Regions from separate parts of the Kitasatospora sp. CM 4170 genome, predicted to be linked through region 1. Evidence: riboswitches for the same ligand, from Rfam matches in the RefSeq annotation. Region 1 holds a riboswitch; each other region holds the start of a gene.
What was found. Region 1 has a riboswitch for cobalamin ahead of RMN57_RS24475 (ribonucleoside-diphosphate reductase subunit alpha). Riboswitches for the same ligand answer to the same signal wherever they lie in the genome.

Region 2: another riboswitch for cobalamin. It lies ahead of RMN57_RS01690 (CoA-acylating methylmalonate-semialdehyde dehydrogenase); the one in region 1 lies ahead of RMN57_RS24475 (ribonucleoside-diphosphate reductase subunit alpha).
Region 3: another riboswitch for cobalamin. It lies ahead of metE (5-methyltetrahydropteroyltriglutamate--homocysteine S-methyltransferase); the one in region 1 lies ahead of RMN57_RS24475 (ribonucleoside-diphosphate reductase subunit alpha).
Region 4: another riboswitch for cobalamin. It lies ahead of RMN57_RS27620 (cobalamin biosynthesis protein); the one in region 1 lies ahead of RMN57_RS24475 (ribonucleoside-diphosphate reductase subunit alpha).

Annotation. Positions count from the first base shown of each region.
Region 1 is NZ_CP134877.1:5,703,580-5,710,729, reverse strand. It holds gene RMN57_RS24480 (glycosyltransferase family 39 protein) at 1-422, shown strand, start outside; cobalamin riboswitch at 487-629, shown strand; gene RMN57_RS24475 (ribonucleoside-diphosphate reductase subunit alpha) at 818-3,217, shown strand; gene RMN57_RS24470 (ribonucleotide-diphosphate reductase subunit beta) at 3,238-4,233, shown strand; gene RMN57_RS24465 (DUF397 domain-containing protein) at 4,306-4,515, opposite strand; gene RMN57_RS24460 (helix-turn-helix transcriptional regulator) at 4,544-5,398, opposite strand; gene RMN57_RS24455 (ATP-binding protein) at 5,631-6,068, shown strand; gene RMN57_RS24450 (hypothetical protein) at 6,065-6,337, shown strand; gene RMN57_RS24445 (hypothetical protein) at 6,484-6,687, shown strand; gene RMN57_RS24440 (DUF6879 family protein) at 6,671-7,150, shown strand, end outside; gene RMN57_RS24435 (helix-turn-helix transcriptional regulator) at 7,114-7,150, shown strand, end outside.
Region 2 is NZ_CP134877.1:402,849-409,998, forward strand. It holds gene RMN57_RS01680 (enoyl-CoA hydratase/isomerase family protein) at 1-481, opposite strand, end outside; gene RMN57_RS01685 (acyl-CoA dehydrogenase family protein) at 481-1,629, opposite strand; gene RMN57_RS01690 (CoA-acylating methylmalonate-semialdehyde dehydrogenase) at 1,626-3,125, opposite strand; cobalamin riboswitch at 3,335-3,526, opposite strand; gene RMN57_RS01695 (L-threonylcarbamoyladenylate synthase) at 3,668-4,288, shown strand; gene RMN57_RS01700 (hypothetical protein) at 4,436-5,149, opposite strand; gene RMN57_RS01705 (response regulator transcription factor) at 5,556-6,176, opposite strand; gene RMN57_RS01710 (sensor histidine kinase) at 6,257-7,150, opposite strand, start outside.
Region 3 is NZ_CP134877.1:383,696-390,845, forward strand. It holds gene aceB (malate synthase A) at 1-216, shown strand, start outside; gene RMN57_RS01615 (3-hydroxybutyryl-CoA dehydrogenase) at 256-1,122, shown strand; gene RMN57_RS01620 (aminoglycoside phosphotransferase family protein) at 1,185-2,168, opposite strand; gene metE (5-methyltetrahydropteroyltriglutamate--homocysteine S-methyltransferase) at 2,245-4,560, opposite strand; cobalamin riboswitch at 4,715-4,940, opposite strand; gene RMN57_RS01630 (SpoIIE family protein phosphatase) at 5,288-7,150, shown strand, end outside.
Region 4 is NZ_CP134877.1:6,473,490-6,480,639, reverse strand. It holds gene RMN57_RS27630 (alpha/beta hydrolase) at 254-1,369, opposite strand; gene RMN57_RS27625 (transcriptional regulator) at 1,548-2,261, opposite strand; cobalamin riboswitch at 2,522-2,655, shown strand; gene RMN57_RS27620 (cobalamin biosynthesis protein) at 2,751-3,716, shown strand; gene RMN57_RS27615 (cobyric acid synthase) at 3,713-5,230, shown strand; gene RMN57_RS27610 (putative cobaltochelatase) at 5,223-7,150, shown strand, end outside.

The DNA of each region.
Region 1 (7,150 bases):
TGCTGCTCGCCCTCGGGCTGGAGCAGGCGTCCCTGCGGTACCAGGACGGCCCCGACTCCGGCCGGCTGCTCAGCGTGCTGCGCCTGCACGCCCAGCCGCACGGCGGCCGCTACCTCACCGAGGTGGAGGGGCTGCCGGAGTACTACCTGGGCAGCGTCAGCAAGCCCGACCAGTGGTTCTCGGCCCGCCGGGGCACCGAGTACCAGGACCGGGCCGGCGTGGTGCACCGCGGCGACGACGGCACGGTCACCGCCGTCCGGGACGGCTGGTTCAACCTGGTCGTCCTCGACAGCACCGCGCCGAGCGCCATGAACCGGGCTCTCGCGGACGCTCTCGGGGCCGGCGGGCACTACCGCCTGATCGCTCAGTTCAGCTCCCCGACCGGCGATTCCGGCACGTACAAAGTGTTCCTCCGGTACTGAGCGCGACGGGCCCGCAACTCGGGCCCCGCGACACGCCCGCCACTACATATGGGGCCGTCATACTCAGCCGCCACTAGATGTATGCTCGTCCCTGCTGTCGACGCAGGGGAACCCGGTGGGAATCCGGGACTGCCCCGCAGCGGTGTGCGGGCGGCTCCCATGCAGAGCCCGCGAGTCCGAGTACCTGCCGACGGTGTGCCGGTCGACCTCCCCGCAGAGGCCTTCAGCACCAGCAGTACTTCCGGGCCTCGCGGGCGGGCCGGGGATGACACCGTCGCGCGACGCCGTCCGGCTGCCGCGCCGTGCTCCCCTGCCCCGAACGGCCCGGTGATTCGATCCACCGCCGCCGATCGCCGCCAGGAGAGAGCGCCTTGACCACCGCTGCCTCAGCCACCCTGCCCACCCAGGGGACCAGCTCCGCCACCGCCGACCCGACGGTCACCGACCCGGGCGGCGCTCTGCTGCGGGTGCTGACCGACCGCAGCGCCGACCTTCCGCAGGTGGACCCCGGCCATGTCGCCGCCGCCGCGCTGCGCGGCCGCCACGCCGGCTCGGACTTCGCCGAGCTGCGCGGGCTGGCCGTGGACGCCGCAGCGTCGATGATCGCCGAGGACCCGCAGTACTCGAAGCTGGCCGCCCGGCTGCTCGCGCTGGAGATCGTCGACGAGGCCGCGACCCAGGGCGTGGTCTCCTTCTCCACCTCGATCGCGGTCGGCCACGCCGAGGGTCTGATCGGCGACACCACCGCCGCCCTCGTGGCGAAGCACGCCGCCGTCCTCGACGGCCTGATCGACCCGCAGGGCGACGACCGCTTCGAGTACTTCGGCCTGCGCACCGTGCAGTCCCGCTACCTGCTGCGCCACCCGATCACCCGCAAGGTCGTCGAGACCCCGCAGCACTTCCTGCTCCGCGTCGCCTGTGGCCTGGCGGTCGGCGACAACGAGCAGTCGGTGCGCGAGGTGGCCGAGCTGTACCGCCTGATGAGCCGGCTGGAGTACCTGACCTCCTCGCCGACCCTCTTCAACTCGGGCACCCGGCACCCGCAGATGTCGAGCTGCTACCTGCTGGACTCGCCGCTCGACAACCTGGACTCGATCTACTCCCGGTACGCCCAGATCGCCCGCCTCTCCAAGCACGCCGGCGGCATCGGCCTCTCCTACTCGCGGATCCGCTCGCGCGGCAGCCTGATCCGGGGCACCAACGGCAAGTCCAACGGCATCGTCCCGTTCCTGCGCACCCTCGACTCCTCGGTCGCCGCCGTCAACCAGGGCGGCCGTCGCAAGGGCGCGGCCTGCGTCTACCTGGAGACCTGGCACGCGGACATCGAGGAGTTCCTGGAGCTGCGCGACAACACCGGTGAGGAGGCGCGCCGGACCCACAACCTGAACCTGGCGCACTGGATCCCGGACGAGTTCATGCGCCGGGTCAACGCGAACGAGGACTGGTCGCTGTTCTCCCCGGCCGACGTGCCGGAGCTGGTCGACCTCTGGGGCGAGGACTTCGACGAGGCCTACCGCAAGGCCGAGCTGGCCGGCAAGGCCGTCCGCACCATCCCCGCGCAGACCCTCTACGCCCGGATGATGCGCACCCTGGCGCAGACCGGCAACGGCTGGATGACCTTCAAGGACGCCTCCAACCGCGCCGCCAACCAGACCGCGCTGCCGGGCCGGACGGTCCACTCGTCCAACCTGTGCACGGAGATCCTGGAGGTCACGGACGACTCCGAGACCGCCGTCTGCAACCTCGGCTCGGTCAACCTCGGCGCCCACGTGGCCGAGGGTGCGTCGACCGCCGACCTGATCGGCGCGATGGACTGGGAGCGGCTGGACGCCACCGTGCGCACCGCCGTGACCTTCCTCGACCGCGTGGTGGACATCAACTTCTACCCGACCGTCGAGGCCGGGACGTCGAACTCCCGCTGGCGGCCGGTCGGCCTCGGCGTGATGGGCCTCCAGGACGTCTTCTTCAAGCTGCGGATCGACTTCGACTCCGCCGAGGCGAAGGCCCTCTCCACGCTGATCGCCGAGCGGATCATGCTCACCGCGTACGAGCGCTCCGCCGACCTGGCCGAGCAGCTGGGCCGCCACGAGGCGTACGGCGAGACCCGCGCCGCCCGCGGCGAGCTGCACATCGACCACTTCCCGTCGGCCGCCCCGCAGTGGGCCGACCGCTGGGCCGCGCTGCGCACCCGGATCGCCGAGACCGGCCTGCGCAACTCGCTGCTGCTGGCCATCGCGCCGACCGCCACGATCGCCTCGATCGCCGGTGTGTACGAGTGCATCGAGCCGCAGGTGTCCAACCTGTTCAAGCGCGAGACGCTGTCGGGCGAGTTCCTGCAGGTCAACCCCTACCTGGTGCGCGAGCTCAAGGAGCTGGGCGTCTGGGACCAGCAGACCCGCGACGCGCTGCGCGACGCCAACGGCTCGGTCCAGGAGCTCAACTGGCTGCCGGCCGAGATCCGTTCGCTGTACCGGACGGCCTGGGAGCTGCCGCAGCGCGCGCTGATCGACCTGGCCGCGGCGCGCATGCCGTACCTCGACCAGAGCCAGTCGCTGAACCTCTTCATGGCGGCGCCGACCATCGGCAAGCTCAGCTCGATGTATGCGTACGCGTGGAAGGTCGGTCTGAAGACCACCTACTACCTGCGCTCGCGCCCGGCGACCCGGATCGCCCAGGCCGCGTCCGGGACCGCCCGCACGGCCGTGCCCGTGCCCACCCCGACCATGACCCAGGAGGAGCAGGACGCCATCGCCTGCTCCCTGGAGAACCCCGAGTCCTGCGAGGCCTGCCAGTGAGCACCCCCGAAGACCGCAAGATGCTGCTCGACCCCGGGTTCGAGCTGACCCTGCGCCCGATGCGCTACCCGTCGTTCTACGACCGGTACCGGGACGCGATCAAGAACACCTGGACGGTGGAGGAGGTGGACCTGCACTCCGACGTCGCCGACCTCGCCAAGCTGAGCGAGGGCGAGCGGCACATGATCGGCCGGCTGGTCGCCTTCTTCGCGACCGGTGACTCGATCGTCGCGAACAACGTGGTGCTGAGCCTCTACAAGCACATCAACTCCCCGGAGGCGCGGCTCTACCTGAGCCGGCAGCTGTTCGAGGAGGCCGTGCACGTCCAGTTCTACCTGACGCTGCTGGACACCTACCTGCCCGACCCGGAGGACCGCAACGCGGCCTTCGCCGCGGTGGAGAACATCCCCTCCATCCACCAGAAGGCCCAGTTCTGCTTCAAGTACATGAACGCGGTCGACCACATCGACTCGCTGAAGACGAAGGAGGACAGGCGGGCGTTCCTGCTCAACCTGATCTGCTTCGCCGCGTGTGTGGAGGGCCTGTTCTTCTACGGGGCCTTCGCGTACGTGTACTGGTTCCGGAGCCGGGGTCTGCTGCACGGTCTGGCGACCGGCACCAACTGGGTGTTCCGCGACGAGTCCATGCACATGGACTTCGCGTTCTCCGTGGTGGACACGGTTCGCGAGGAGGAGCCCGACCTCTTCGACGAGGAGATGGCCAAGCAGGTGACGGAGATGCTGGAGGAGGCCGTCGAGGCCGAGCTCCAGTTCGCCCAGGACCTGTGCGGTGACGGCCTGCCGGGCATGAACACCGCGTCGATGCGCCAGTACCTGGAGGCCGTCGCCGACCAGCGGCTGGCCCGCCTCGGCCTGCCGATCCGGTACGGGTCCAGCAACCCGTTCGGGTTCATGGAGCTGCAGAACGTCCAGGAGCTGACGAACTTCTTCGAGCGCCGGGTGTCTGCCTACCAGGTCGCGGTAGAGGGCTCCGTCTCCTTCGACGACGACTTCTAGGTCGTCGGAGAAGCAGCGAAACGAAAGAGGTGCCCCGCACGGCCACAGCCCGTGCGGGGCACCTCTGTTGTTTCAGTCGGTCGGAAAGTCGCCGACCTTGACCCCGGCGATGAAGGAGGCCCAAGCCTCACCGGCGAAGAGCAGCGCCGGCCCGTCCGGATCCTTCGAGTCTCGGACGGCCATACCCGCCGGCACCGCCCGCCGGGTCTCCACACACTCGTTCGCCTGGGCGCTGTAGCTGCTCTTGTACCAACCCCGAGCGGCGATCTCCGGCACGGTCATGCGCTCACACCCCTGTCCGATCTCGTCGTCACGTCTCCGCCGCAATGGCCGCGATCATATCCAGCGACTTCATCGGGTCCAGAGCAGCCGATCGCAGGTACTCGAAGACCAGGCCGTAGCCGTCCAGCTCGCCCTGCTGCTCCAGGTAATGGCTGCTCGTCAGCGTCTCCAGAAACACCGCACCGGGAGTCGGCGAGTCCGAGAAGCCGTACATCACGAAGGCGCCGCACGCACCCGCGGTCGCGCCGACATCCAGTGGCACCACCTGCAGCGTGACGTTGGGAAGCTGCGCCATCTCCGCCAGGTGCGCCAACTGCTCCCTGTGGACATCCGGTCCTCCCACCGGGCACCTGAGCGCAGGCTCCCAGATGATCGCCCAGAATCGGGCCGGATCCGGCTTCGCGAGGACTTCCTTCCGCTCCATCCGGATCTCGACCAGCTGGTCGATGCGCTCCGGCCGCACGGCTGCAGGATTCGCTTCGAGCAGGGCCCGGGCATAGCGCCTCGTCTGCAGCAATCCCGGCACAACCATGGTCTGCCACATCCGGATGTACCGAGCATCGTCTTCGAGCCCGAGTACGTCGACGTAGGCCGACGGGATCGTGTCACCGTAGTCGTGCCACCAGCCGCGCTTCTTGCTCTCCCTGGACAGCGCTTCGAGAGCTTCGCGCTCCCTGTCGCGCACCCCGTACAGATCCAGAAGGATGCCGAGGTCCAGCCGTCGAACACCCGACGCCCCGGTCTCTATGCGGCTGATCTTGGCGCGGGAGCAGGCAAGCGCCTGCGCCGCGTCATCGGTGCCCTTACCCGCAGCCTCCCGTAGCCGGCGAAGCTCCGAGCCAAGTCGACGGGCACGGACGGTCGGCCTCGGTTCATCAGCCATGCGCGGATCCTCTCCCTGACGATGCCAGTCTGCCTCGTGACGATGCGTCAATCCAGCGAAGGCATATCTGCAACGTTGCATTCGTAGCGCTTGCAGATCTCGCCGATACGGGTGCATGCTACCTGGAGTAGTGGGCCACACCACACAGAGTGATCATGGTGGGCCCATCACCGGGCATTCCTATGCCTTCTTCAGCGCTCTTCACCCCGCACCCCTCGGAGGTGGCCCTGCCATGCCCGAAACCGTCTCCCCTTCCCACACCGCCCCCACCGAACACGCCTGCTGGCTGCCCCGGCACCTGAGGTCCGCCGGTGCGGCACGGCGCGAACTCCGCCGCTTCCTCGCCGACCACCCCGGCACCGAAGGCCTGCTCTCCACCGGCGAGTTGCTGCTCTCCGAGCTGGTCACCAACTCCATCCGGCACGCCCGCACGCCGCGCGGGCGCCTGATCCAGATCCGCTTCAGGCTCGCGGACGACCTGCTCCGCATCGAGGTGCACGACGCCGACAGCGCCGAGCCCGCACTCCGCGACGCCTCGGACTCCGACGAAGCCGGCCGAGGCCTGCTCCTCGTCCACGAGTTGGCCACCCAGTGGGGCTGTTGCCCCCGCGCCGGCGGCATCGGCAAGTTCGTCTGGTGCCACGTCGCTCCCGAGACGGCCGCCGCGTGAGCGCCGTCCGGGCCGGGATCGCGGGCATCATGCTGCCCGCCGTCTTCCCGACCCTCGACCACGCGCTCCCCGTCCTCTGGGACCACGTCCGAGCGCGCCCCGTCCGCGAGGCCCACCGCGACTTCATCCGCGTGTGCATCGGGCCCGGCCGCGGCGACGGCGTCGCCCGCTGTCTCGACCGCGGCGGCCTCTGGAGCACCACCCTCTACGTCGGCTCCCTCACCCGCTGGACCGCCCACCCCATCACCATCACCACCCATCACCCCTGAACTCCCGTTGCTCCTGCCCGGCGCGAGCGCCGGGCAGGAGCAACCAACCCACCAGACCGATTTCTCGTTCTCGAAAGATCGAGTTCTTGACCCCGCACCCGGGCAGTCGGGAACATCGAACGAGAAGCCAAGGGGAGGAAGCAGTCGTGAAGCTGACCGAACTAGACAGCTCCTGCGACAACGGGCCATGCCCGACGATCTACGCCACTGACACCGGGGAACTGGTCGTACAGGGCTTCAAGGTGGACGACCCGGAAGCGCTGGCCATGATGCAGCTTCCTGACACCGAGACCGCCGTACGCATCCCGATCGACCTCCTGACGAGGGTTGCCCGTGACCATCTCTCCTGACGCCTTCGGCCGACTCTTCGACGACTTCCAGCAGGAAGCGTTCCGACTGGAGACGCTGGACGACTACAGCAAGTCCGGCAGCGTCGACGCCTATCAGGCATTCCTGGCCGGAGAGTCTAAGCCTGCCGACTACAACGCCAGGTGGCTGGCACAGGTCCACCGGAACACCGACGCCGGCCGCCGCATGTACCGGGTTCACATCCTGACCCGACCTCTCACCCGGTACCTCCAGTTCGAACTCGGCTGGGGATACCGGACGAACGCCACGGCCGGCGAGGAGTTCTTCATCCTCGACATCACGGAGAAGTCGAACCCTCTCGACGGCGTTCCCGACTTCTGGATGTTCGACGAGTCCGCAACCGTCTCCATGACCTACGACGACGAAGGTGGATTCCTCGGAGCGGAGGAGGAGCCCGACGTGCAGAAGTGGATTCACTGGCGAGACACGGCTCTGAGCCATGCC
Region 2 (7,150 bases), 5.3 Mb from region 1:
CCGGTGCGAGGGCGAGCAGGTAGGTGCCGCCGACGTCGGGGACGAAACCGATGCCCGCCTCCGGCATGGCGACGCGGGTGGTCCCGGTGACGATGCGGACGCTGCCGTGGGCGGAGACGCCGACGCCGCCGCCCATCACGATGCCGTCCATGACGGCGACGTAGGGCTTGGAGTAGCGGGCGATCCGGGCGTTGAGCCGGTACTCGTCGCGCCAGAACTCCTCGACGGCTCGCGGGTCGCCGCCGGTGGCGGCGCGGTGGATGGCGACGATGTCGCCGCCGGCGCAGAAGGCGCGGTCGCCGGCCCCGGTGACGACGACGGTCTCGATCCGCTCGTCCTGCTCCCAGGCGTCCAGGGCCTCCGAGATCCGCTGCACCATGCCGTGGGTGAGGGCGTTCAGGGCCGCGGGCCGGTTGAGGACGATCAGGCCCGCCCTGCCCTCACGCTGGACGATGACCTCGTCCACGGTGTTGCCGGTCATCACGCGGCTCCGGTCAGGCCGCGGGCGACGATGACGCGCATGATCTCGTTGGTCCCTTCCAGGATCTGGTGCACCCGCAGGTCGCGGACGATCTTCTCGATGCCGTACTCGGCGAGGTAGCCGTAGCCTCCGTGCAGTTGGAGGGCCTCGTTGGCCACCGTGAAGCCGGTGTCGGTGGCGTGCCGCTTGGCCATCGCGCAGAGCTGCTGCGCACGGGCGTCACCCCGGTCCAGGGCCGTGGCGGCCCGCCAGACCAGGGCCCGGGCGGCCTCCAACTCGGTCGCCATGTCGGCGAGTCGGAACTGCAGCGCCTGGGCGTGCAGCAGGCGGGCCCCGAACGCCTCGCGGTCGGCGAGGTAGGCCACCGCGCGGTCCAGCGCACTCTGGGCGCCGCCCAGCGAGCAGGCCGCGATACCGAGCCGTCCGCCGTTGAGGCCGCCCATGGCGATGCGGAAGCCCTCGCCCTCCGCCCCGAGCAGGCGGTCGGCGGGCAGCCGGACGCCGTCCAGCAGCACCTGCCGGGTCGGCTGGGCGTTCCAGCCCATCTTCTGCTCGTTCGGGCCGAAGGAGACGCCCGGGTCGTCGCGCTCCACGACGAAGGCGGAGACACCACGCGCACCCGCACCACCGGTGCGAGCCATCACCACGTACACCTGCGAGGTGCCCGCCCCGGAGATGAACTGCTTGACGCCGTCCAGCACCCAGTGGTCGCCCTGCCGCACGGCCCGGGTGGTGAGCGCGGCGGCGTCGGAGCCGGCGCCGGGCTCGGTGAGGCAGTAGCTGCCCAGCTGTTCGGCCGAGCAGAGCGCGGGCAGCCAGCGGGTGCGCTGCGCCTGCGTGCCGTAGCGGTCGACCATCCAGCCGACCATGTTGTGGATGGACAGGTAGGCGGCGATCGACGGGCAGCCGGTGGCGAGCGCCTCGAAGGCCACCACCCCGTCCGCGCGGGAGAGTTCGGAGCCGCCGACGTCTTCGCGCACGTAGACGCCGGCCAGGCCGACGTCCGCCGCCTTGCGCAGTACGTCGACCGGGAAGTGCTTGGCGCGGTCCCACTCCACCGCGTGCGGCGCCAGGTACTCGTCGGCGAAGGCCCGGGTGGTGTCCGCGACGGCCCGCTGGTCCTCGGTGAGGTCGTGCACGGCGCTCATCCCATCGTCGGCATGGTGAAGCTCGCGCCCTCCTTGACCCCGGAGGGCCAGCGCGAGGTGACGGTGCGGGTGCGGGTGTAGAAGCGGATCGCGTCCGGGCCGTGCTGGTTGAGGTCGCCGAACGCGGAGCGCTTCCAGCCGCCGAAGCTGTGGTAGGCGATCGGCACCGGGATCGGCACGTTGACGCCGACCATGCCGGTGTTGACGCGGCGGGTGAAGTCGCGGGCGGTGTCGCCGTCGCGGGTGAAGATGGCGACGCCGTTGCCGAACTCGTGCTCGCTGGGCAGGCGCAGGGCCTGCTCGTAGTCGGCGGCGCGGACGACGGTGAGCACCGGGCCGAAGATCTCCTCCCGGTGGATCCGCATCTCCGGGGTGACCCGGTCGAACAGCGAGGCGCCGAGGAAGTAGCCGCCCTCGTGCCCGTCCAGGCGGAAGTCCCTGCCGTCGACGACGAGTTCGGCGCCCTCCTCGACCCCGAGATCGAGGTAGCCGCGCACCCGCGCCAGCGCGTCGGCTCCGACCAGCGGGCCGAAGTCGGCCGCCGGGTCGTCCGAGCGGCCGACCTTCAGCCCGGCGATCCGCTCGACCAGCTTCGCCACCAGGGCGTCGGCGGTCTCCTCCCCCACCGGGACGGCGACCGAGATCGCCATGCAGCGCTCGCCGGCCGAGCCGTACCCCGCGCCGATCAGCGCGTCGGCCGCCTGGTCGAGGTCGGCGTCCGGCATGACGATCATGTGGTTCTTCGCGCCACCGAAGCACTGTGCCCGCTTCCCGTGGGCGGCCGCCGTCGCGTACACGTACTGGGCGATCGGGGTCGAGCCGACGAAGCCGACGGCCTCCACCCGCGGGTCCTCCAACAGCGTGTCGACGGCCTCCTTGCCGCCGTTGACGACGTTGAGCACGCCCGGCGGCAGGCCGGCCTCCAGGAACAGCTCGGCGAGGCGCAGCGGCACCGAGGGGTCCCGCTCGGAGGGCTTCAGGACGAAGGCGTTGCCGCAGGCCAGCGCGGGCGCGGCCTTCCAGAGCGGGATCATCGCCGGGAAGTTGAACGGCGTGATGCCCGCGACGACGCCGAGCGGCTGGCGCATCGAGTACACGTCGATGCCGGTGCCGGCGTTGTCGGTGAACTCGCCCTTGAGCAGGTGCGGGATCCCGGCGGCGAACTCGACGACCTCCAGGCCGCGTTGGATGTCCCCGTGGGCGTCGGCGACGGTCTTGCCGTGCTCGGCGGAGAGCAGCCGGGCGAGCTCCTCCTTCTCCTGCTCGACCAGCTGCAGGAAGCGCAGCAGCACCCGGGCCCGCCGCTGCGGATTCCAGGCGGCCCACTCGGGCTGGGCCTGTGCGGCGTCGGCGATCACCGCCTCGACCTCGGCCCGGTCGGCCAGCGGAACCCGGGCCTGCACCCGGCCGGTGTTGGGGTCGTACACGTCGCCGAAGCGGCCGGACGTCCCGGCGGTGCGCTTGCCGCCGACGAAATGGGTCAGTTCACGGACCATCGGTTCCTTCTCTCATCGCGGATGGGGAGAGGAGGAATGGAGAGACCACCGCCACCGTCCGGGCGCACGGTCGTGCACGCGTACGGCAGTCGACGGTTGACGTCGGCGTCAGGGGCGGAGTTGCGCCCCGACACTCGGCACGGCCGGGCGAGGGGCGGCGGAACGGGAGAGGCAGCCCGAAGTCATGCGTGTCGTCTCCATCCTCGTGGAAAACACGGACCACCCGCGGCCGGTATCCTGACTCCCGGATCAGCGCCCGCCCCCGGGCCTTCCCGGCTGGCTGCCAGTGGCCTTCATCTGCGAGGACGAACTCCCCGGTCACAGTGGCGGGACCGTGCCGGACTCACACCGGCTTCCCTGACACCGCGGACCTGTCGTCGACCATATAGTTGGACGTCCTAGTAAGTCCAGGGTTCGCGCACGCGCCGCGCCGCCGCGCCGTCCCGGTCCCGCCACCGCCGGCAGCACCCGGGCCGCTCCCCACCGGACGCGGGAGGCCCCGGCTGCGCCGGCCGGGCACCGGGATGCCGTAGGGTCGGCCAATGGCGAAGTACTTCGACGTGCACCCAGAGTCCCCCCAGCCGCGCACCATCGGCACCGTGGCCGCCAGTCTCCGGTCCGGTGCCCTCATCGCGTATCCGACCGACACCTGTTTCGCCCTGGGCTGTCGACTGGACAACCGCGACGGCCTCGAACGGATCCGGTCGATCCGGCGCCTCGACGAGCGCCACCACTTCACTCTGATGTGCGAGGACTTCGCGCAGCTGGGGCAGTTCGTCCAACTCGACAACAACGTCTTCCGTGCCGTCAAGGCCGCGACGCCGGGCAGCTACACCTTCATCCTGCCCGCCACCAAGGAGGTGCCCCGCCGCCTGATGCACCCGAAGAAGAAGACGGTGGGAGTCAGGATCCCCGACCACACCGTCGCCAGGGCCCTGCTCGCCGAACTCGGTGAGCCGCTGGTCTCCAGCACCCTGATCCTCCCCGGCGAGGACGAGCCGATGACCCAGGGGTGGGAGATCAAGGAACGCCTCGACCACGTGCTGGACGCCGTGGTGGACTCCGGCGACAGCGGCACGGAGATGACGACGGTCGTCGACTTCTCGGGCGGCGAGCCGGAGATCGTCCGGCGCGGGGCCGGCGATCCCTCGCGCTTCGAGTGACGGGCCGGGCCTGCGCACCCGCCCCGGACTCCACCGGGCCGGGCGGGGCCGGCGGGCCCGGCGGGTCGACGAAGGCCGTGGACGACCCGCGGCCGGGCGGCACGTAGCCACCCGGCCGCGGGCCGACCGCCGACCGCCGTCCGGCGGTCAGGCGCGGGCGAGGAGCCAGGCGCCGAGGCCGCCGCAGCCGCTCGCCTGGAACGTGGTCGAGCGGAAGCCGGGCGGGATGGGCGAACCGGGGCAGGTCAGGATGCCCGCCTTGGCGATCCGGTGCTTCCAGGCGCCGACGCCGTTGCAGCCCGAGCGAAGGTAGTCGTTGGTGACGTAGCCGGCGACGATCGGCGAGCCGCTGCAGGTCCAGATGCCGTCCTTGGCGAGGTTGTGCTGCCAGGCGCCGACGCCCTGGCAGCCGGTCCGGCTGTAGGCGGTGATGACGTAGCCGGGGACGACCGGGGAGCCGCCGCAGGTCCAGATGCCGTCCTTGGCGAGGTTGTGCTGCCAGGCGCCGACGCCGTTGCAGCCCGCCTTGTTGTAGGCGGTGCTCACGTAGCCGGGGACGACCGGGGAGCCGCCGCAGGTCCACATCCCGTCCTTGACCGGCTCCTGGAACCAGGAACCCCTGCCGTTGCAGCCGGCCGCGTTGTAGGCGGTGAGGACGTACCCGCTCGGGATCGGGGCGCCGGCGCAGGACCACTGACCGGAGCCGGTCAGGCCGGCCGGCTGCGCGGCCGCGCTCGACGCGCTCGTGGCGGTGCCGGCGAGGACGAACGCGGCGACGAGTGCGAGTGCGCCCACGGTCGCACCGACGCCGCGGCGGACGACGGCGCCGGTCAGGCGCTTCCACAGATGACGGAGATGCATGGGCGGTTCACTCCAGTCCTGGCGGCGGGCATGCGCGACGCCCGTTGGTCGGGGGTAACCGAGCGGTGGATCGGCCTCACCCTAGTGCGGAGATCACGTGGATATCCGGTGTGCAAACCATGGGCGGCACAACTTGGCCGGAACATGACCGAGGTAGGCTCCCGAATCACGCGTCCCCTCCTTCACCTGGTTGCCGCCGCCGACAGCCCCTCGCATCGGCTCACCACGCCCGGCCGGGGACAGGTGGCGTGCCGGCATGACGAGCCGCCACCACTTCCGGGAGTGCATGGGCGTCAGCCCCTCGACCTACCGGCGCCAGTCCCGGCCCTGACCGGCCGCCCTGGGCCACCGCCCCCGCGACGTCTGCAACCTCCTCGGCGCCGGGGACGGCGGCTTCGTGACCGGGTCAGACAAGGCCGTTGTCCTTGGCGTAGAGCGCGGCCTGGGTGCGGTCGCGCAGGCCCAGACGGCTCAGCACGCGGGAGATGTGGTTCTTGACGGTGCCCTCGCTGAGGTAGAGGCGGGAGGCGATCTCCTTGTTCGTGGCACCTGCGGAGACGAGGCGGAGGACGTCCGTCTCGCGGGGCGTGAGCAGTTCGGGGGTGGGGAGCCCGGCCGCCAGGTTGGCGATCACCGTCTGGTCGAACTGGGCCACCCCCGCATGGGCGAGACGTACGGCCCGCGCCAACTCGACGGCGGGCAGGTTCTTGAGCAGGTAGCCCACCGCCCCGGCCTTCAGCGCCCGGGTGACGTACTCGTCGTCGTCGAACGTCGTCAGCATCACGATCTTGCAGACGGGCAGACTGCGGCGGAGCAGCTCCGTGGCCGCCACGCCGTCGATCCCGGGCATCCGGACGTCCATCAGCACCACGTCGGGGCGGCAGGCCGGGGCCGTTGCGGCCGCCTCGGCCCCGTCGCGTGCGCTGCCCGCCACCTCGATGCCCGGCTGGATGCCGAGGAGTGCGGTGATGCCCTCCCGCACGAGGTCCTGGTCGTCGACGACGAAGACCCGTACGGGCGCGTCCACGTCCGCGTTCCCGTCCACCCGCACGTTTCCGACCCCGTTCTCGTTCGCGTCCTCGTGCCCGTTCTCGTTCCCGTCCTCGGTCACCACGGGACCCCGACGGTGAGGACCGTACCGCCGGCCGAGCTGTCGATGGCCACCGTTCCCTCGGCGAGGCGGACCCGCTCGCGCAGGCCGGTCAGGCCGAACCCCTCCTCGGCGGCGTCGAACCCGGTGCCGTTGTCCACCACTCGGAGTCGGGCTCCGCGCTCGTCGTAGGCGACGTGAACCCCGATCTCGGTGGCACCGGAATGCCGGCAGGCGTTGGTCAGCCCCTCCTGCGCGGCCCGGTACAGCACCAGCAGCGGCCGGCGCTCGACGCCCGACATCTCCAGGGTGACGCGACGGCTCCCGCCGTCCAGGTGGTGGACGAGGTCGGCGAGCGCCCGGGAGAGCACGACCGGCCCGGACTCCGACTCGGGACCGAGGGTGCGCACGGAAGCCCGGACCTCGTCCAGGGCGCGGTTGGCCGACCAGCGGGCATGCGACACCGCCTGGGCCGAGGCCCGCGGATCGAGGGAGGCGAACGCCTCGGCCTTCTCCAGCTGGATCCCGATCGCGGTCAGGTGGTGGCCGAGGCTGTCGTGGATCTCGCGGGCCAGCCGGTTGCGTTCGCGGGCCGCGGACAGCTCGGCGACCTGGGCGAGCGTGCCCTCCAGCCGGGCGCGGGCCTGCTGCTCGCGGACGGCCACCGCCGCCATCGCGAGGGCCAGGACGACCCCGAGGGCGAACATCAGCAGGTCCGCGATGTACTCGGCCCGCACCTGCCAGTGCGGGACCCACAGGGTGAACGCGCCCGCCAGCGCCACCACGCAGCCGGCACCGAGACCGACGGCCACGGCGGATCCGTACACGAAGAACGCCAGGAACGGCACCAGGACGAACAGCACTCGCGACAGTCCGGACTCGTCGACGGCAGCGACCGCGCAAAGCAGCAG
Region 3 (7,150 bases), 5.3 Mb from region 1:
CGGCTGACCGGCGGCTCGCTCGTCACCCCGGACACGGTGCGGCGCCTGATCGACCGCGAGCGGGCCGCACTCGTCGGCGAGGGCGCCGACCCGGCGCTGCTGGAGGACGCGGTGCGCATCCTGGAGGAGACCGCGCTCGGCGCGCAGCTGCCCGCCTTCCTCACCACCGAGGCCTACGCCCGCCACCTCGTGCACACGACCGCCCCGGTGGCCTGACCCCGTGCCGACCCGCATCAGCTCCGAAAGGGCAACCGCATGAACGACATCCGCCGTGTCGCCGTCGTCGGCGCCGGGCAGATGGGCTCCGGCATCGCCGAGGTCTTCGCCCGCGCCGGGCTCGACACCGTCGTCTGCGAGAACGGCCGCGCCGCCCTGAGCGCCGCCCGCAGCCGGATCGACCGCTCCCTGCACCGCGCCGTCGACCGCGGCCGGATCAGCGAGGAACAGCGCACCGACGCCTGGGCGCACCTGCTGTTCGCCGACGACCTGGAGGCGCTCGCCGACCGCCAGCTCGTCGTCGAGGCCGTCGTCGAGGACGAACGGGTCAAGACCGAGGTGCTCACCACCCTGGACAAGGTGCTCGTCGACGAGGACGCCGTCCTGGCCACCAACACCTCGGCCATCCCCGTCACCCGGCTCGGCATCACCACCGGCCGCGCCCCGCACGTCCTGGGCCTGCACTTCTTCAACCCGGCCCCGGTGATGCCGCTGGTCGAGCTGGTCACCTCGCTGCACACCGACCGCGCCGTGGTCGGCCGGGTGGAGGCCTTCGCCGCGAACGTCCTCGGCAAGCACGTCGTCCACTCCCGGGACCGGGCCGGCTTCGTCGTCAACGCCCTGCTGGTGCCCTACCTGCTCGCCGCGATCCGGATGGCCGAGGCCGGGCACGCCAGCGCGGAGGACATCGACGCCGGCATGGTCCACGGCTGTGCCCACCCGATGGGCCCGCTCACCCTCGCCGACCTGATCGGTCTGGACACCGTCGAGGCGATCGCCCGCTCGATGTACGAGGAGTACAAGGAGCCGCTGTACGCGCCCCCGCCGCTGCTCTCCCGCATGGTCGAGGCCGGCCTCCTCGGCCGCAAGTCCGGCCGCGGCTTCCACGCCCACCCGGCGGCCTGACGAACACGCCCCGCCGGTGCCCGGTGCCCGTCCCGAGGGGGGCGGCACCGGGCGTTCCCGACCTACGCGTAGCGCTCGAACAGGGCGTGGAGGTACTCCTCCAGCCTGCCGGCCAGAAGGTCCGGGGTCAGGTCCGTGCGGCCGAGTTCGCGCCAGGGGACGGCGACCTTCTCCGCGTCCGGGGCGAAGGCCAGAGCGTCGAGGATCCGCCAGTACAGATGGGCCGCGCGCTGCTCGGCGAGGCGACCGCCCGCGGCGAGGTACCGGTCGGCGAAGGTCATCCCCAGGGAGACACCGTGGAGCAGGGACAGGGCCGTCGAACAGTGGGCCACGTCGAGGTCGGCCGGCCCCCAGGAGGTCTCCACCCAGTCGACCACACCGCTGATGCGGACGTCCTCCCCCTCGCCGTCGAAGAGGACGTTGCCCGGGTGGAAGTCCCGGTGCAGGAAGCAGGGCCGGACGGCGGGCGGATCCTGCCGGATGACGTCGACGGCCGTACGCCACAGCTCCGGCCGCACCGTGTCCTGCGGGAGCACCACCCGTTCCGGCGATGTCCAGGCCTGCCAGACCCGTGGCCTGGCATCGGCGGGGACCTCGACCTGATGGATGCGCACCAACTGCTCGGCCAACAGATCGGCCCGGCACTCGGCGTCCCGGTCGTCCAGTCGGACGGCACCGGGCAACGACGACATCAGCAGGGACGGGTGGTCGCAGGACGCCGCCGTCGCGTCCGCCGCCACGAGCGTGGCCGCAGGCACGTCGGTCGCCCCGAGTAGCCGCAGGACCGCGGCCTCGCGGGACAACAGCCCCTCCGCGTGCCGCACGTAGAAGGGCTTCGCGAAGGACCGCAGCACCAGGTCCCGCCGGCCGCCCGGCCCCGTGACGCGCAGCCGGCGCATCTCCGAGGTCCAACCGCCGCGCAGGCACTCGGCGCCGGTTATCCGCTCCCCGTCGGCGAGCCGCTTCTCCACCCACGACCGTGTGGCGCCCCAGCCCTGCGCCCCGGGATCCCCGTCGACTCGCTCCGTGCCCCCGGCTTTGATCACGAAGGAAGGCTATCGGTACGGGGACGGGCACGGTGCGTGTCACCGTGCCCGCCCCTGGTGATCCCGTGCCGGCTCGTCAGCCGGCCAGTTCCTCCCGCAGGTGGCGGGCGGCGGCGACCAGGCTGTCGAGGGAGGCGCGGGTCTCCGGCCAGCCGCGGGTCTTCAGGCCGCAGTCGGGGTTGACCCACAGCCGTTCGGCCGGGATCGCGGCGAGCCCGGCCCGCAGCAGGGAGACCGCCTCGTCGGTGCTCGGGACGCGCGGGGAGTGGATGTCCCAGATGCCGGGGCCGACCTCGCGCGGGTAGCCGGCCTCGGCGAGCTCTCCGGCGACCTCCATGTGCGAGCGGGTGGCCTCCAGGGAGATGACGTCCGCATCGAGGTCGTCGATGGCCGTCATGACGGCGCCGAACTCGGCGTAGCACATGTGGGTGTGGATCTGGGTGTCGGCTCGCACCCCGGAGGTGGCGAGGCGGAAGGCCTCGGTGGCCCAGGCCAGGTACGCCGGGCGGGCGGCGGCCCGCAGCGGCAGGGTCTCGCGCAGGGCCGGTTCGTCGACCTGGACGACCGCCGCGCCGGCGGCCTCCAGGTCGGCCACCTCCTCGCGCAGGGCGAGGGCCACCTGGCGGGCGGTGTCGGCGAGCGGCTGGTCGTCGCGGACGAAGGACCAGGCGAGCATGGTGACCGGGCCGGTGAGCATGCCCTTGACCGGGCGGTCGGTGAGGTCCTGGGCGTAGCGGAACCAGTCGACGGTCATCGGGTGGGGGCGGGAGATGTCGCCGGCGAGGACCGGCGGGCGCACGTACCGGGTGCCGTAGGACTGGACCCAGCCGTGCCGGGTGGCGAGGTAGCCGGTGAGCTGTTCGGCGAAGTACTGGACCATGTCGTTGCGTTCGGGCTCGCCGTGGACGAGGACGTCCAGGCCGGCCTTCTCCTGGTAGGCGATGACCTCGCGGACCTCGGCCGCCATCCGCTCCCGGTAGGCGGCCGCGTCGATCCGGCCGGCGGTCAGGTCGGCGCGGGCGACGCGCAGCTCGGTGGTCTGCGGGAACGAGCCGATGGTGGTGGTCGGCAGCAGCGGCAGGCGGAGCCGGGCGCGTTGGGCTTCGGCGCGCTCCGGGTAGGCCTGGGCGCGGTGGGCGTCGGCCCCGGTGACGGCGGCGGCTCGGGCGCGCACGGCCGGGTCACGGGTGACCGGCGAGGTGGCGCGGGAGGCCAGGTCGGCGCGGTTGGCGGCGAGTTCGGCGGTGATCGCGCCGGTGCCCTCCCGCAGGCCGCGGGCCAGCAGGGCGACCTCGGCGGCCTTCTGCTCGGCGAAGGCGAGCCAGCGGGCGATCTGCGGATCGACGTCGCGTTCCAGGCCGGCGTCGATCGGCACGTGCAGCAGGGAGCAGGACGGCGCGACGTCGACCCGCCCGGCGAGCCCGAGCAGGGTCGCCAAGGTGGCCAGCGACTTCTCCAGGTCGTTGATCCAGATGTTGCGCCCGTCGACCACACCGGCCACCAGCCGCTTGCCGGGCAGGCCCCCGGCGGCGGCGAGGTCGTCGAGGTTGGCGGCGCCCGGTCCGGTGAAGTCCAGCGCCAGGCCTTCGACCGGGGCCTTGGCGAGCACCGGCAGGGCTTCGCCGAGGCGGTCGAAGTAGCTCGCCACCAGCAGCTTCGGCCGGTCGGCCAGGCCGCCCAGCTCGCGGTAGGCGCGAGCGGCGGCGTTCAGCTCCGCCGGGGTGCGGTCCTGCACCAGCGCGGGCTCGTCCAGCTGCACCCAGGCGGCGCCCGCCGCCCGCAGGTGGGCGAGCAGTTCGGCGTAGACGGGCAGCAGCCGGTCCAGCAGGGTGATCGGCAGGAAGTCCTCGGCCACCCCGGGAGCGGGCTTGGCCAGCAGCAGATAGGTCACCGGGCCGACCAGCACCGGCCGGGCGGCGTGGCCGAGGACGAGGGCCTCGCGCAGCTCGGCGACCGCCTTGGCCGGGTTCGCGGCGAACACCGTGTCGGGGCCCAACTCGGGCACGAGGTAGTGGTAGTTGGTGTCGAACCACTTCGTCATTTCGAGCGGCGCGACGTCCTGGGTGCCGCGTGCCATGGCGAAGTAGCCGTCCAGCGGGTCGGCGTCGACGGCGGCCCGGTGCCGGGCCGGGATCGCGCCCACGGCGACCGTCGCGTCGAGCACGTGGTCGTAGAGCGAGAAGTCGCCGGTCGGGACCTCCCGGACCCCCGCCTCGCCGAGCTGCGCCCAGTTCTCCCGGCGCAGGTCGGAGGCGGTGGCCAGCAGCGCCCCGGCGGTGACCGCGCCCTTCCAGTAGCCCTCGATGGCCTTCTTCAGTTCCCGGCCCCGGCCCTGGCGGGGGTATCCGTACACGGTGGCCACGGTCGCCGCGGCTGCGGACTTCGCTGTCAAGGGACTCTCCTTCGCGAGCCTGGTTCCTCTGGTGCCGGTGACGGCACGAAGGCGCGAAGGGATGACGGACCGGGCGGACGCCCCGCACCCGGGTGCTGCTCCGCCTGTCTGCACGCCGACCCGCCCACGAGGTCACCGGATGGCCGTGCGCGAACGGTCGCGCACGGGCAGTGGCAGGTCTTCGGACTCGCGGGCACGGCCACCCTGGTACCAGGGCGGACACCTACTGGCCGTCGCTTCCCAGACCCGACCCGGGCCCAGTGCGTATGACGGCGGTCGTTCCCGCTCACCGCTGCGGGGCAGTCCCGGATTCCCACCGGGTTCCCTCTTGCGACGCGCCTGCCTGGCGGGCAGGGCGAACCAGCTGCACGGCCAGCTTAGGGGCAGGACGGCGGGCACCGACCAGTGAATCGCTCAAATCGTCCGGATGCTGAGACGCGCCCTGCGACCTCCTCGGCGTCGACGACCGGCCGCGGCGGCGGCCGGGGCGGCGGGAGCCCGGCTCGTCCTCGGACGTGCACGGGTGCGGGCCAGGTGGCAGCGTGGGAAGGAGTCTCGGGTGTGCGGGGACGGCCCAGGTGCAGCGAGAGGCCAGCCAGTGCGGCGAAAGGACAGCCAGGCCCTCGGCGGCGAGGACAAGGGCGAGGCGGCGAGGCGCCGCTCGCCGTGGCGTGGGCTGCCCTCCCGGCTGAGGGTGCGCAGCGTCGCCGGGCAGGTGTTCCTGTGGATGCTGATCGTCGTGGTGCTGCTGATCGGGGCCGCGCTCACAGCGCTCATCCTCCAGGCGCGCAACAACAGTACGAACGGGGCCGAGCAGCGCACGCGCGCCGCGGCGGTCACCCTGGCGCAGGTCCCGATGGTGGTGACGGCGCTGGGCAGCCCCGACCCGACGGCGACGCTGCAGCCGCTGGCCGAGGACGTCAGGAAGAGCGGCGGCTTCGACTACGTCGTGATCTTCAGTCGGGAGGGCATCGCCTACACGGCGCCCAATCCCGAGGAGATCGGGACCCACGTCGTCGGCGCGTACGGGGCGGCCTTCAAGGGGCCGTTCACCAGCAGCTTCGCCACCCCCTTCGGACGGGTCGTGGACACCACCGCACCGGCCGACAGGCCGGACGGTTCGGTCGCCGGGCTGGTGTCGGTCGGCTACACGGTCGCGCACGCGGGCGGCGACGTGAGCCGGCAGCTGCCGGTCCTGCTCGGCGGCGCGGCGGCCGCGCTCGCCGCGGGCACGGCCGGTGCGGTGCTGGTGCGGCGGCGGCTGCGCCGCCAGACGCACGGCCTGGGCCCGTCCGAGATGACGCGGATGTACGAGCACCACGACGCGGTGCTGCACGCGGTCCGCGAGGGCGTGCTGATCGTGGGCGCGGACACCCGGGTGGTGCTGGCGAACGACGAGGCCCGGCGGTTGCTGGGGCTGCCGCCCGAGGTGGAGGGGCGGCCCGTCGCCGAGCTCGGGCTGAACCCGGGCCTGGCCGAACTGCTGGCGTCCGGGAGGGCGGCGACCGACGAGGTGCACCCGGCCGAGGACCGGCTGCTCGCCGTCAACAACCGTCCCACCGCACCGTTCGGCGGAGGGCCCGGCAGCGTCGCGACCGTCCGGGACACCACCGAGCTGCGCGCACTGGCCGGGCAGGCCGAGGCGGCGCGGGCCCGGCTGCAGCTGCTCTACGACGCCGGACCGCGGGTCGGCACCACCTTGGACATCGTGCAGACCGCACAGGAGCTGGCCGACGTGGCGGTTCCCCGCTTCGCGGACTTCGCCACGGTCGAGCTGGCCGATCCGGTGCTGCGCGGTGACGAGCCGCCGCCGGGCACGGGCACGGCCGGTGGCCCGGAGATCCGCCGCACGGCCGTCAGCGGCATCAGGGACGACTGGCCGCTCTACCCCGTCGGCTCGCTGATCAGTTTCGTGCCCGCCACCGCCGAGGGCGCCGCGCTGGAGAGCGGGCACGCCGTACTCGCCGCCGACCTGCACCAGGCGCAGGCGTGGCGGGCGCGTGACCCGGAGAACTCCGACCGGGTGCTCGCGTACGGGATCCACTCGCTGATCTCGGTGCCCCTGCAGGCGCGCGGCCTGATCCTCGGCGAGGTCAACTTCTGGCGCGCCGGGGAGTCCGAGCCGTTCGGGGAGGAGGACGTCTCCTTCGCCGAGGAACTGGTCGCCCGCGCGGCGATCACCGTCGACAACGCCCGCCGCTACACCCGCGAACACCGGATGGCCGAGACGCTGCAGCGCAGCCTGCTGCCGCGCGGTCTGCCCCGGCAGGGCGCCCTGGACGTCGCGTACCGCTATCGTCCGGCCCGGCAGGGAGTCGGTGGGGACTGGTTCGACGTCGTCCCGCTGCCCGGCTTCCGCGTGGCACTCGTCGTCGGCGACGTCGTCGGCCACGGGCTGCACGCCGCCGCCACCATGGGACGGCTGCGCACGGCCGTGCTCAACTTCTCCGCCCTCGACCTGCCCCCGGACGAACTGATCGCCCGCCTCGACGACCTGGTCGCCCGGCTCGACCAGGGCGAGGCGGCCGCGGGAGAGGGCGACGACGACGGCGAGCCGGCGGCTGTCACGGGCGCCACCTGCCTGTACGCG
Region 4 (7,150 bases), 770 kb from region 1:
ACCGATCGTCGGCGGGAGCGGGGCATCACGGTCGCGCGGGTTCCGAGACGTCACGTCGAGCAGTCTTCCCCTTGTACCGGCCATCTGTCACATCCGGTTCGCCTCCGGTACCGGCGGGCGGGGGCAAGGGGTCCACAAGATCGGGCAACAGGCCCCAAACCGCCTGGCCGAAACTGTGTGACGTGGCCACGCCAGCGAGGCGTCCGGGGTGTGACCGGGGAGGTGGGAGGGGGAGGGAGGCCCTCCCGCGGCGTCAGAGCAGCGGGGTGAGCCAGCGGCGCAGCAGCTCCTCGTAGGCGTCCGGGTCGGCGTTCCAGAGCGCCGCGTGCCCGCCGTCCGGCACCGCCTGGAGGCTGACCACGTCGGGGCGCAGGGCCGCCAGGCGGGCGGCGGCCTTCCAGGGGGCGATCCGGTCGTCCGGGCTCTGCAGGACGAGGGTCGGCGCCCGCAGGTCGGTGCCGTCCGCGATCCGGGCGAAGCCGGCCAGGTCGACGCCGGTGCGGCCCTCGGCGGCCAGCGCGCCGAGGTCGGCGGCGGCGCCGCGGAAGCCGGCCCGGGCGGCGCCCCGGCGCGCCGAGGCGGGCAGGTCGAGGACCGGCGAGTCCAGCACCAGGCCGGCGATCGACGAGGCCCAGGCCGACCGGGCGGCCACCTGGAGGACGATGGTGGCGCCGACCGACCATCCGTAGAGGACGACCCGGGCGGCGCCGTTGTCCAGCGCGAGCCGGACGGCCGCCTCGACGTCCCGCCACTCGGTCTCGCCGAAGTGGCCGAGGCCGTCCGGGGAGGCGGGCGCGCCCTCGTCGCCGCGGTAGGTCACGGCGAGGGCCGGCAGGGCGAGCCGGTCCAGGACCGGCAGCACCGGGAGGACCTGCTGCCGGTCCGCGTCCGGGCTGTGCACCAGGACGACCCAGGTGCCGCGCTTGCCGTCCAGGTACCAGGCCGGAAGGGCGCCCAGCTCGCCCTCGGCGGCGGTCTCGCCGTACGCCAGGCCGAGCGCCCCGACCGGGTCGCCCAGGTGCACCCGCGGGGTGAAGCGGACCTCGGTGCCCGCCGTCAGCGTGCCCCGGTCGGCCCGGACCAGGCGGCGGGTGACGCCCCGCTCGTCCCGGTACAGGATCTCGTCGACGACCGCGTGCCCGCCGCCGGCCCACTCGACGCCCCAGCGGCCGGGCCGGGCGCTCTCGGGGCCCGGGGTGAAGGTGACCCGGCCGGCTCCGAGGGCCTGCACCAGGACGGGGCCGGTGGGCGCCTCCCGGGCGGCGGTCGGACGGACCATCCGCTCCGACGCCCGGCGGCCGATCACGAGCACGGCGACCCCGGTTCCGACGGCGGCGGCCGCCACGACGGCCGCGGTTCCCCAACGCATATCGCTCCCCGCTCTGTCGGTCGCGGACTGGGCACTCTGTGCGCACCAGTCCACTCGCGGGGGCGGCGGCCGGCCACCGGACACGGCCGTCCGGGTCACACCGGGGCGGCGAGCGGCCCGGGCAGGGCGGGTCGGCCGGCAGCGCGGCCGAGCAGGACGGCCGGTCAGGGTCCGGCGGTCAGACCGGGATGTCGGTCTGCCGCCGCGCGAGCAGCTCCCAGAACCGCTCGCCGACCGGCTGCTCCCGGGTGCCGGCGGCCGCGGCCGCCGGGGCCGGCGAGCCCCAGCTGCCGGCGCCCCAGTGCGAGGAGACCTGGTACTCGTTCTGCAGCACGGTCAGCACGGCGGCGAGGTCCTCCTCGTGCACCGGCACGATCCGGCCGATCGCACGGACGTGCGCCTGCCAGCGCCCGTCCACGCACTGCTTCAGCCGCTGGTCCAGCTCCTCGCGACGGCCCGTCACCGCGACCAGCTCGCGCAACCGCAGCCCGAGCACCTGGGCGAGCGCGTGGGTCTGCGCCTCGTCGCCGTCCCAGCGGTCGGCCGCCTCGGCCTGCTGGTAGTGCCGCAGCGCGAGGCCGATCCGGTGGGCCGCCGCCTCCTGGCCGAGCTCCCGGGCCACCCGGAAGTCCCGCAGCCGGGCCGGACGGACGCCCATCAGCTGGGCGGGCGGGCACCAGAGCGCCCGGGCCAGGGCGATGAACTCCTCCTCGGTCGGGAGCAGCTCGCCGCTCTCCCAGCCGAGCACGTGGGCGGGCAGCAGCCGGACCCCGTGCGCGGCCATCCCCTCGGCGACCTGCTCGGGGGTCAGGCCGAGGCCGGCGCGGTGCGCGCGGGCGGCCGCCGGGGAGAAGGGCACCGGCGGCAGGGCGGGTGGCTGTCTGCGTCGCATGCGCCGACCGTAGGGGTTTGGTCCATCGGCACCCCAGCCGCCGAACGCACGAAGCGGGACTGGAGGTACCTCCAGACGGATGGACGATCCCACAGCCTGTCATGCCCCTGCGGCAGTCATGATCGGAGATAGCGACGTGGTCGGGAACGGTGAAGACCGGGGCGGGGCGGCGTGCTGCCGTGTGACCAACCCCTCCGCGACCTTGGTTGACTCGCGGTTCGGCCGCGTGATGGGATCCTTCAGCCAATACGGAGGCATGCAGAGGAAGCCGGTGCGAGTCCGGCGCGGTCCCGCCACTGTCACCGGGGAGCACGTCCGACACACTTGCCACGGCGAGCCGTCAGAAGCCGCTGGAAGGCGCGGGCGTGCGTTCGACCCGGAAGCCAGGAGACTCTCGCCCCCGGTACGTCGATCCAGGGCGCGGACCCTGAGTGAGGACACGCACGCGATGCAGGCTGCCCAGCCCCACCGAGACCTCTGCTGCCTGCCGTGCGCCCGCTGACCCGCGCCGCCGCCTTCGCCCTGGGCGCCGCCGCCGGCAGCCTCGCCGACGCCCGGTTCGCCGACCCGCGCCGCGGCCACCCGGTGGCGCTCTTCGGCAGCGCGGCCGGCCGCCTGGAGCGCCGGATCTGGCGCGACGACCGGGCCGTCGGCGCCGCCTACACCGCACTCTGCGTGGGCGCCGTCGCGGCCGGAGCGGTGGCCGCCGAACGCCTGCTGGGCCGGCGTCCGGCCGGGCGGGCCGCGCTGGCCGCCGCCGCCACCTGGACGGTGCTCGGCGGCACCTCGCTCACCCGGGAGGCCCGCACCATCGGCCGCTCGCTCGCCGCGGGCGACCTGACGGCGGCCCGGGCCCGGCTGCCGCACCTGTGCGGGCGCGACCCGAGCGCGCTGGACGGGCAGCAGGTGGCCCGCGCGGTGGTCGAGTCGGTCGCCGAGAACACCGCCGACGCCGTGGTGAACGCGCTGGTCTGGGGCGCCGTCGCGGGCACGCCCGGACTGCTGGCCTTCCGCGCCGTCAACACCCTGGACGCGATGGTCGGCCACCGCTCGCCGCGGCACACCCGCTTCGGCTGGGCCTCGGCCCGGCTGGACGACGTGGCCGGCTGGCCGGGCGCCCGGCTGACCGCGCTGCTCACGGTGGCCGCCTCCCCCGAGCCCCGGACCGCCTGGCGGGTCTGGCGCCGGGACGGCTCCGCGCACCCCAGCCCCAACGCGGGCCAGGCCGAGGCGGCCTTCGCCGGCGCCCTCGGCGTCCGCCTCGGCGGGACCCTCCACTACGGCGACCGGGTCGAGCACCGGCCGGTGCTGGGTGCGGAGCTGCGGCCGGTCGGGGTGGACGACATCGAACGGGCCTGTCTGCTCTCCCGGCGGGTGGGCGCGCTGGCCCTGGGTACGACGGTCGCGGGGCACCTGCTGCTCCGGGCGGCCCTGGGCAGGAGGGGAAGGGCATGAGCAACGCACTGCTGGTCGCCGGGACGACCTCGGACGCGGGCAAGAGCGTGGTCACCGCGGGCATCTGCCGCTGGCTGGCCCGACAGGGAGTCAGCGTCGCGCCGTTCAAGGCGCAGAACATGTCGCTGAACTCGTTCGTCACCGCCGACGGCGCCGAGATCGGCCGGGCCCAGGCGATGCAGGCGCAGGCGGCCCGGGTGGAGCCCGAGGCGGCGATGAACCCGGTGCTGCTCAAGCCCGGCGCGGACGGCCGCAGCCAGGTGGTGCTGCTGGGCCGGCCGGTGGCCGAGGTCGGCGCGCTGGACTACCGCGAACGCAAGCCCGTCCTGCTGGAGCGGGCCCTGGAGTGCCTGGCCGACCTGCGCCGCCGCTACGACGTGGTGGTCTGCGAGGGCGCCGGCTCGCCGGCCGAGATCAACCTGCGGGACCGGGACATCGCCAACATGGGCCTGGCCACCGCCGCCGGGCTGCCGGTCGTCGTGGTCGGGGACATCGACCGCGGCGGCGTGTTCGCCGCGATGTACGGGACGCTGGCGCTGCTCTCGGCGGAGGACCAGCGGCACGTGGCCGGCTGGTTCGTCAACAAGTTCCGCGGCGACGCACGGCTGCTCGCACCCGGGCTGGAGATGCTGCGCGAGCTGACCGGCCGTCCGGTGCTGGGCACCCTGCCGATGCTGTCCGGGCTCTGGCTGGACGCCGAGGACTCGCTCGACCTCACCACCGTGGTGGACCGCACCGAGGGCCGCGGGCCGGTGGGCCGGGACGTGCTGCGGGTCGCCGTGGTGCGCTTCCCCCGGCTCTCCAACTTCACCGACGTGGACGCGCTGGCCCAGGAGCCGGGCGTGCTGGTCCGCTGGGCCACCCGCCCGGAGGAGCTGGCCGACGCCGACCTGGTGGTGCTGCCCGGCACCCGGGCCACCGTCGCCGACCTGGCCTGGCTGCGCGAGCGCGGGCTGGAGCCGGCCCTCCGGGCGCGGGCCGCGGCCGGACTGCCGGTGCTCGGCGTCTGCGGCGGCTACCAGATGCTCGCCCGCGGGATCGTCGACGGGGTCGAGTCCCGGGCCGGCGCGGTGGACGGGCTCGGCCTGCTGCCGACGCACGTCCGGTTCGGCGCCGAGAAGGTGCTCGGCCGGCCGGTCGGCGAGGCCTACGGGCAGCGGGTGGAGGGGTACGAGATCCACCACGGCGTGGTGACCGTCGAAGGGGGCACGCCGTTCCTGGACGGCTGCCGGGTGGGCGCCGTCTGGGGCACCACCTGGCACGGCGCACTGGAGAACGACGGCTTCCGGCGCGCCCTGCTGGGCGAGGTAGCCGCCGCCGCCGGCCGGGACTTCGTCCCCGCCCCGGACACCTCCTTCGCCGCCGCGCGCGAGGCCCGGCTCGACCGGCTGGGCGACCTGATCGAGGAGCACGCGGACACCGACGCGCTGTGGAAGCTGATCGAGGGCGGGGTGCCGGCCGCGGGCACGCTGCCGTTCCTGCCGCCCGGGGCCCCCTTGGAGAATCATGAGTGACGTCCGCTACCCGTTCACCGCGATCGTCGGCATGGCCGACCTGCGGCTCGGGCTGCTGCTCAACGCCGTCTCCCCGGCCGTCGGCGGGGTGCTGGTGCGCGGCGAGAAGGGCACCGCCAAGTCGACCATGGTGCGCGCGCTGGCCGGCCTGCTGCCGTCCATCGCCACCGTCGACGGCTGCCGCTTCGCCTGCGACCCGGCCGCTCCGGACCCGCAGTGCCCGGACGGCGCGCACGACGGCGCCCCGGCCTCGGCCCGCGCGGCCCGGCTGGTCGAGCTGCCGGTCGGCGTCTCCGAGGACCGGATCGTCGGCTCGCTCGACCTGGAGCGGGCGCTGGCCGAGGGCGTCAAGGCGTACGAGCCGGGGCTGCTCGCCCGGGCCCACCGCGGTGTGCTCTACATCGACGAGGTCAACCTGCTCCAGGACCACGTGGTGGACCTGCTGCTGGACGCCGCCGCGATGGGCCGCTCCTACGTGGAGCGCGAGGGCGTCTCGGTGCGGCACGCCGCGCGGTTCCTGCTGGTCGGCACGATGAACCCGGAGGAGGGCGAGCTGCGGCCGCAGCTGCTCGACCGGTTCGGCCTGACCGTGGAGATCGCGGCCACCCGGGAGCCGGCGGAGCGGGCCGAGGTGGTCCGCCGCCGGCTGGGCTACGACGCCGACCCGGCCGGCTTCGCCGCGCGGTTCGCGGCGGACGAGCGGGAGCTCGCCGAGCGGATCACCGCGGCCCGGGAGCTGCTGCCCGAGGTCGAGCTGACCGACCGGGCGCTGCGTCAGATCACCGCGGTCTGTGCCGCGTTCGAGGTGGACGGGCTGCGCGCGGACATCGTCATGGCGCGCACCGCCGTCGCCCTGGCCGCCTGGGCGGGGCGCACCGAGGTGCTGGAGGAGGACGTCCGCAAGGCCGCGCAGCTGGCGCTGCCGCACCGGCGCCGGCGCAACCCCTTCGACGCGCCCGGCCTGGACGAGGAGCAGCTGGACCGGACGCTGGCGGAGCACGCCGAGCCGGAGGAGCCCGAGGAGCCGGCGGCGGAGGACCCGCGGCCGGAGGGCCCCGGCGACGGCGGGCCCGAGGGGGACGGCCCCGAGCCGGACGGCGACGGCCCGGACGGCGGTCCGGACGGCGGCGGGGGCGGCGCGCCCGAACCGGCCGGCCCGCCCGCCCCGGCCACCGGCACCGACGCACCGGCGCCCGGGCCCGAGGAGGCCCCGCAGCAGCCGGTGCCGGTCCAGCCGCCCGCGCCCGGGCGGGAGGCCGCCCCGGTGGCGGCCGGCGAGCCGTACCGGACCAGGCTGTTCAAGGTGGACGGCACCGGGCGGGGCGCCCAGGGCCGCCGCTCCCCCGCCGAGACCGACGGCGGCCACACCATCCGCGCCCGGCGCCCGCAGGGCCGGCTGGCCCGGCTGCACCTGAGCGCCACCCTGCAGGCCGCCGCGCCGCACCAGGTGGCGCGCGGGCGGACCTCGCGCGCGCTGGTGCTGGACAAGGACGACTTCCGCGAGCAGGTCCGCCAGGGCCGGGAGTCCAACCTGGTGCTGTTCGTGGTGGACGCCTCGGGCTCGATGGCGGCCCGGCAGCGGATGACCGCCGTCAAGGGCGCGGTGCTCTCGCTGCTGATGGACGCCTACCAGCGCCGCGACAAGATCGGCATGATCACCTTCCGCGGCGCGGGCGCCGAGCTGGCCCTGCCCCCGACCTCCTCCGTCGAGGTCGGCGCGGTCCGCCTGGAGTCGCTGCCCACCGGCGGCCGGACCCCGCTGGCGGCCGGGCTGCTGCGGGCGCACGAGGTGCTGCGGGTCGAGCGGATGCGCGACCCGCACCGCCGGCCGCTGCTGGTCGTGGTGACCGACGGCCGGGCCACCGGCGCCCGGGACGCGGTGGCGCAGTCGCACCGGGCGGCGGAGCTGCTGGCCGCCCA